Regions from separate parts of the Azotosporobacter soli genome, predicted to be linked through region 2. Evidence: a T-box and tRNA genes for the amino acid it is inferred to sense, from the RefSeq annotation. Region 2 holds a T-box; the other holds one or more tRNA genes.
What was found. The T-box of region 2 lies ahead of leuS (leucine--tRNA ligase). A T-box ahead of a tRNA ligase gene usually reads a tRNA of that ligase, here a tRNA-Leu.
Positions count from the first base shown of each region.

Region 1: it has a tRNA-Leu gene. The T-box ahead of leuS (leucine--tRNA ligase) is inferred to sense a tRNA for this amino acid. The anticodon was not compared.

Region 1 is NZ_JAUAOA010000010.1:37,533-40,908, reverse strand. It holds tRNA gene QTL79_RS10560 (tRNA-Trp) at 1-73, shown strand, start outside; gene QTL79_RS10555 (hypothetical protein) at 159-356, shown strand; gene QTL79_RS10550 (hypothetical protein) at 588-1,262, shown strand; gene QTL79_RS10545 (response regulator) at 1,277-1,648, shown strand; tRNA gene QTL79_RS10540 (tRNA-Asp) at 1,752-1,828, shown strand; tRNA gene QTL79_RS10535 (tRNA-Phe) at 1,833-1,908, shown strand; tRNA gene QTL79_RS10530 (tRNA-Gly) at 1,915-1,989, shown strand; tRNA gene QTL79_RS10525 (tRNA-Cys) at 1,997-2,071, shown strand; tRNA gene QTL79_RS10520 (tRNA-Leu) at 2,128-2,216, shown strand; gene QTL79_RS10515 (hypothetical protein) at 2,292-2,549, shown strand; gene QTL79_RS10510 (hypothetical protein) at 2,615-2,821, opposite strand; gene QTL79_RS10505 (insulinase family protein) at 2,915-3,376, shown strand, end outside.
Region 2 is NZ_JAUAOA010000022.1:64,492-67,867, reverse strand. It holds gene QTL79_RS15275 (transposase) at 1-137, opposite strand, end outside; gene lgt (prolipoprotein diacylglyceryl transferase) at 278-1,087, opposite strand; T-box leader at 1,226-1,436, shown strand; gene leuS (leucine--tRNA ligase) at 1,506-3,376, shown strand, end outside.

The DNA of each region.
Region 1 (3,376 bases), on a different contig from region 2:
GGTATAGCTCAATTGGTAGAGTAGCGGTCTCCAAAACCGTTGGTTGAGGGTTCAAGTCCTTCTGCCCCTGCCAGAATTCCAAGGGATTTCTCAAAAGAGAGATCCCTTTTTGTCTGTAGCGATTGAAAGCGGTAAATATATTAAATGCAGGTGGCGCAATGGATAAGAAAATGAATCGTTGGAACGAAAAACTAGTTACTGGTTTATGGCAATTGGGCAACGTTGTTTTCGCAATGCTGGTAGGCCTATCGTTTATGATGGAAAAAAGCGGTGAAATGACAGTCAAAGGGCTACTGGTTCTGGCTATGTCGGTCTTGTTGCAGCGTTATGTCTGCGCCTGGATTTTCAAAAAATAGTCAGTTCTTTTATTTTTCATAAGGTTTTCATATAGCAGGGAGCTTAATGGAATGATTGTGAAATGGAAAATCGGATTGGACATAGGTTGTCCCGAGTGATATACTCAAGCGTGGGTTTATGCGTCACAGAGTTTCTCTGTGACTTTTCTTGTTTATGAAGAAGAAATGATGGGCAGCAGGTTTTCCTATTAAACTAGCGAATTATATAACATTGAATGAAAGGAGGATACAATGAGCGAACAGATCGAAACGCAGGAATGGCCTTTTTTAAAAGAATTACCGACAACGGTGCTCGGCTTTTCTTTGGACTTACAAGAGCAAAAACTTGCAGGGCGAACCCAGTTGTTTAGTTACCAGGATGATAAAAAGCGACTAGGCTTTTCTGCAATGTATGATAAAAATACAAAAGAATACAGTATCAGACGTAAAATTGGTTTAACCGAATTCTGCGATATTGACTTTTGTACAGAACAGTTACCTAGATTTGAACAGCTTTTGCAGGAGCGAATGCAAGAGAGTATGAGGCAAATGAGTAATTTTGACGAAGCTTTATTGGATTCCATCGTTATTAAGAAAGAGATACTGCAGTGGGGGCGAGAACTTGAGTTGTCCGCGAAAAGCCACGGCTTCTTATTGTTTGTCGAGCCTTGTCGCCCGGTTAAAGTGATCAATGGATCCTATATGGTGCTGGATTATAGTGACTTTTTAAATGAAAGTAATTTGGTGGTATATTATAATATGTTTCGTGATGACTTTTTTGCCGAAATTAGAATTCATCGTTTGCCGGAAATGACAACTTTATTTGATGCGACAACAACAAAGGAACTCGATGTGATAATAAAGCAGCATTTGGAAGAGGTGTTGCAGTATATGCGGGGGAAAATTGACAATGAGACAGCTGTGTAGAGGAGAGGTGAAAAATGGCTAAAATCTTGGTCTGCGATGATTCTGCTTTTATGAGAATGATGTTAAAAAAAGTACTGATTGAACAGGGACATGAAATCGTCGGAGAAGCTGGCGATGGAATGGAAGCTGTCGCTCAATACGAAAAATTACAACCAGAATTAGTGACGATGGACATAACGATGCCTAAAATGGATGGCATAGAGGCAGTGAGGCGGATTCATGAATTAAATCCGGTAGCGCGGATTGTTATGGTTACTGCTTTAGGGCAAAAGGCCATTATCACTGATGCGCTGAGAGCGGGAGCGGCAGATTTTATTGTTAAACCCTTTGATCCGGAAAAGGTCGCCTCTATAGTGAAGAAAGTACTAGATTTGGATGCGGTATAATCAAGGTGGGAATTTTGTTGCAAAGATAAAATTATTATGGTAACAAAAAAGTGTTGACAATACATTGTGCGATGACCTATAATAGTCAATGTGATTGGTTAACGGCCCTGTGGTGTAGCGGTCTAACATGCCGCCCTGTCACGGCGGAGATCGACGGTTCAAATCCGTTCAGGGTCGCCATTTTGCCACGGTAGCTCAGTCGGTAGAGCAGAGGACTGAAAATCCTCGTGTCGACGGTTCGATTCCGCCCTGTGGCACCATCATTTGCGGAAATAGCTCAGCGGTAGAGCATCGCCTTGCCAAGGCGAGGGTCGGGAGTTCGAATCTCCTTTTCCGCTCCATATTCGAGGCGACATAGCCAAGTGGTAAGGCAGAGGTCTGCAAAACCTCTATTCCCCAGTTCAAATCTGGGTGTCGCCTCCAAATTTAAATTTATATGTTTAATATAGAGGATGCCTAGGCAATAGCCTATCTGCAATGCGAGCGTGGCGGAACTGGCAGACGCAACGGACTTAAAATCCGTCGGGTAGTGATACCCGTGCCGGTTCGATTCCGGCCGCTCGCACCACTGTTCATTTTTTCTCCTGACTAGTCAGGAGTTTTTTAGTATTCATTTTCATGAAAATTTTGAGGGGGGTCTTCAATGGACGATATACGTGAGGCCGCTTTAGAATTGATAGAAAGCATTCGTAATTTAACGATTGCCGAAATAATGAAGGAAGACATGATTCAGGATATTATGGCGGTAGAGAAAGTCTTATGCGAAAATGATGATAAAAATAAAGTCCATCAGATTGTGGCCGGTTTGAATGGTAGTATGATAGCGTTTTTGGATTTTTCTAAGCTTATGAAGCCTTATGAAAAATGGAAAAAAGCCGTTGGAGCGGTATTGTTTAAATAGAAAACGACCGTTTGCTCACAGCAGCAGACGGTCGTTTGTTTTGCAAATATCGTAAGCCGTTTTCATTAAGGAAGTAATGCTGGTAGGAATGGCGGAGAGAAGTCGCGAATTGCAATAAGTAGGAAGATAATTCCGGCTAGGAACATTAAAATGGCACGCTGAAGATTTGCGTTGGCTTTATAGGACAAGAATGCAGCTCCGATCAGTGTGATGCCAAGTAGAATGCCTCCGGCAAAAGAAGCCAGATTAATGAGTGCTGAAAAATCGAACATAATAATAACTCCTTTTTAGATAGAATTAGACAAGGATTGGTTTTACAAATGGACGAATATAAACAAGGGCGATTATTGATAGGAGGAATAAGCATGCTAGAGTGTGAGAAGGTGTATCACGGATTCAAGGTGCGTAGTTGCGAATTAGTTGAGGAACTGACGGCCCGCTGCTATATGTTAGAACATGAAAAAACCGGTGCACGTTTATTATATGTGGAAACCGGAGATGATAACAAGGTCTTTTCAATAACCTTTCGCACGCCGCCGACTGATAATACGGGGGTAGCTCATATTTTAGAGCACAGCGTATTATGCGGCTCACGTAAGTTTAAACTGAAGGAACCATTTGTTGAACTGGTGAAAGGTTCGATGAATACGTTTCTAAATGCGATGACCTTCCCTGACAAAACGATGTACCCGGTAGCCAGCCGCAATGAAAAAGATTTTCGCAATTTAATGGATGTATATTTGGATGCGGTGTTTTTTCCGCAAATTTATGATCGGCCGGATATCTTTAAGCAAGAAGGCTGGCATTATGAATTGGATTCCGTAGAT
Region 2 (3,376 bases):
CAACTCATCCATCTTTTAATCTGTGTTTTACTTTTTATTCCTAAGACTGTCATAACCTCAACGGTACTCCGCCCAGTGAGTTTCATATTGACTGCATCCCACTTTACCTCGGGTGAATAATGCACTTTTTTTGCCACAAAAATACACCTCTCATGTAGTATAGTTTTTCTATACGACATAAGAGGTGCTTTTTCATTTTCCCATTTTACGGGTTCACACTATAATGGCGCGGATCTTTTTTGCTATAAAAAGTGTTGAAGAAATAAGATAAGCGGCGTCATTTAATGGAGGGTGCTTTTTTTGAGGTATGATCCTGAATGGATTCGCCTTTACGCCCTACCCAGAAGAAAAGGAGCAGGCCGACGGCGATGACCGCGAGGCTGGTTAGTTGAGCCGACTTCAGTCCAAAGAGCAATGTTCCGTAATCGCCGCGCAAGAATTCGAGCCCGAAACGGGCGCACGAATAAAGGACGGCATAGAGGATAAAGACCTGTCCTTTTTTATGGTTGGTCGTTCGGAATAAAAGGAGCAGGACGAAAATAACCAAATCAATCTGGCCTTCCCAAATTTCGGCTGGCCATAAAGGCTGGTTGCCGTAGGTTTGATAAGCCAGCGTCGTCTTAGGATATAAAATGCCGAACGTGCTGCCGGTAGGACTGCCGAAAGCGTCGCCGTTCAGTAAGTTGGCGGCGCGTCCTAACGCCTGCCCCATGATGACGGCTGGCGCAGCTACGATATCGGCGAAGGCCCAGGTGTCGATGCCGTGGCGTTTCGTATACCAATAGCCTGTCAGAGCGCCGAGCAAGACGCCGCCTTGGATGGCCATCCCTCCTTGCCAGACAAAGGGAATTTCCAGCAGATGATGGCTGTAATAGCTCCAATCGAAGAAGAAGACGTCCCAAAGACGGGCGCCGATCAAGCCAGCCAAACCGCAGTATAGTCCAAAGTCAGGAATATGTTTGTGCCAGCGGCCGTCTTGTTTGGCAAGGAAATAAGCGGTCGCAGTCGCTAAAATGATGCTGAGGCTCAATACGAGGCCATAGGCGCGGATGGGAAAATCGCCGATAAAGAATAGATATTGATGCATGAGTAACCTCCAAGGGATGATTTGGCGTGGCTAAATTCAGACAAACAGAACATAAAATGATTATACCATTTTATCATTCGAATGCACAGGTTGCCAGAGGCTATCGTTGACTTGTCTGCTGAGAGCCGCTATAATATAAGAAATCCTTAGATGCAGAACAGTAGATCGTAGCAGCGGGTGCAGAAAGTTGGCGGGCGATGCGAGCCAACCCCCTAAACGGTTGAACTCGCTGTGGAGGAGCGACGGTGAAGAAAGTAATCGTTGCCGCGTGACGGCGTTACTTGTTGAATGAAGAGGACGGCGTGAGTCGTCAAACAGGGTGGTATCGCGGGTTTAACTCGTCCCTGGCGCTAAGCCAGGGGCGTTTTTTGTTTTTTGCAAGACTGGCAGGTGAAGAGGAAAAAGAGGGGGATATTTCATGAAGGAAAAATACGCACCGCAAGAAATTGAAGCGAAGTGGCAACGCAAGTGGTCTGAAGAAGAGGCTTACAAAACGGATTTAAACCGGCAGCGTCCGGAATATTATGTATTGGAAATGTTTCCGTATCCGTCCGGGAATTTACATATGGGGCATGTGCGAAATTATTCGATTGGCGATGTTATTGCCCGCTTTAAGACGATGCAGGGCTATAATGTCTTACATCCGATGGGCTGGGATGCATTTGGGATGCCGGCGGAAAATGCTGCAATTAAGCATGGCGTTCATCCGGCTAAATGGACGGATGAAAATATAGCCAATATGCGTCGGCAACAGCAGGAATTGGGACTTTCCTATGACTGGGATCGCGAAGTTGCGACCTGTCACCCAGAATATTATCGTTGGACGCAATGGCTGTTTCTTCAGTTTTATGAAATGGGTCTGGCTTATAAAAAGAAAGCGGCGGTCAATTGGTGCGATCAATGCAATACGGTACTGGCCAACGAACAGGTTGTTGACGGTTGCTGTTGGCGCTGTGATTCGGTAGTCATCAAGAAGGATCTGGAGCAATGGTTTTTCAAGATTACCGATTATGCCGATCGTTTGTTGGAAGATTTGAGCGAACTCAAAGGATGGCCGGAGCGCGTTAAGACGATGCAGGAAAATTGGATCGGTCGCAGTGAAGGCGCTGAGTTTTCTTTTGCCGTACCGGAACTGGATGAACGGATTCCGGTGTATACGACGCGCCAGGATACGGTTTTTGGCGTCAGTTATATCGTTCTGGCGCCGGAGCATCCGATGGTGGAACGCTTAATTGACGGCAAGGAGCAGGCGCAAGCGGTCAAGGAATTTGTTGCACGGGTTCGTAAAATGAGCGAGATCAGCCGTACATCCACCGAAGTGGAAAAAGAAGGCATGTTCACCGGAGCGTATGCAAAACATCCGCTGACCGGTGAGCAGGTGCCAATTTGGGTTGCTAATTATGTGTTGTACGAATATGGGACGGGAGCTGTCATGGGCGTTCCGGCGCATGATGAACGCGACTGGATTTTTGCTGACAAGTATCAGCTGGCAAAAAAGATTGTCGTTCAACCGAAAGGACAGGAGCTTAACCTGGCGGAAATGAACGGCGCTTATGATGGCGATGGGGTTATGGTGAATTCCGGCGAATTCAGCGGTTTGGATAATGAGGCGGGCAAAAATGCAATTGCACGCAAGTTTGAAGAATTAGGGATCGGTCAGTTGCGCGTCAACTATCGTTTACGCGATTGGTTGGTATCGCGGCAACGCTACTGGGGAGCTCCGATTCCAATCTTGTATTGCCCAAGTTGCGGAACGGTTCCGGTGCCAAAAGAAGAGCTGCCGGTTTTATTGCCGGACAACATCAATTTCAATGGCGGTTCTGTATCTCCGCTGGCGCAAGCGGAAGAATTCCTCAATTGCACTTGTCCGAAATGCGGCGGTCAGGCTCGGCGTGAAACGGATACGATGGATACATTTATTTGTTCATCTTGGTACTATATGCGTTATACCGATCCGCATAACACGACGGAACCTTTCAATATTGACAAGGCTAATTATTGGCTGCCGGTGGATCAGTATATCGGCGGCATTGAGCATGCGATACTGCACTTGCTCTATTCGCGCTTCTTTACGAAGGTGCTCAAGGATGCCGGATTGATTAATGTCAATGAACCGTTCAAGAACTTATTAACGCAGGGGATGGTCACAAAAGACGGCGCTAAGATGTCGAAATCAAAAGGCAATGTGGTGTCGCCGGAGGAAATCATCAGCAAATATGGTGCGGATACGGCGCGACTGTTCATTATGTTTGCCGCGCCGCCGGAACGTGATTTGGAATGGAGCGATCA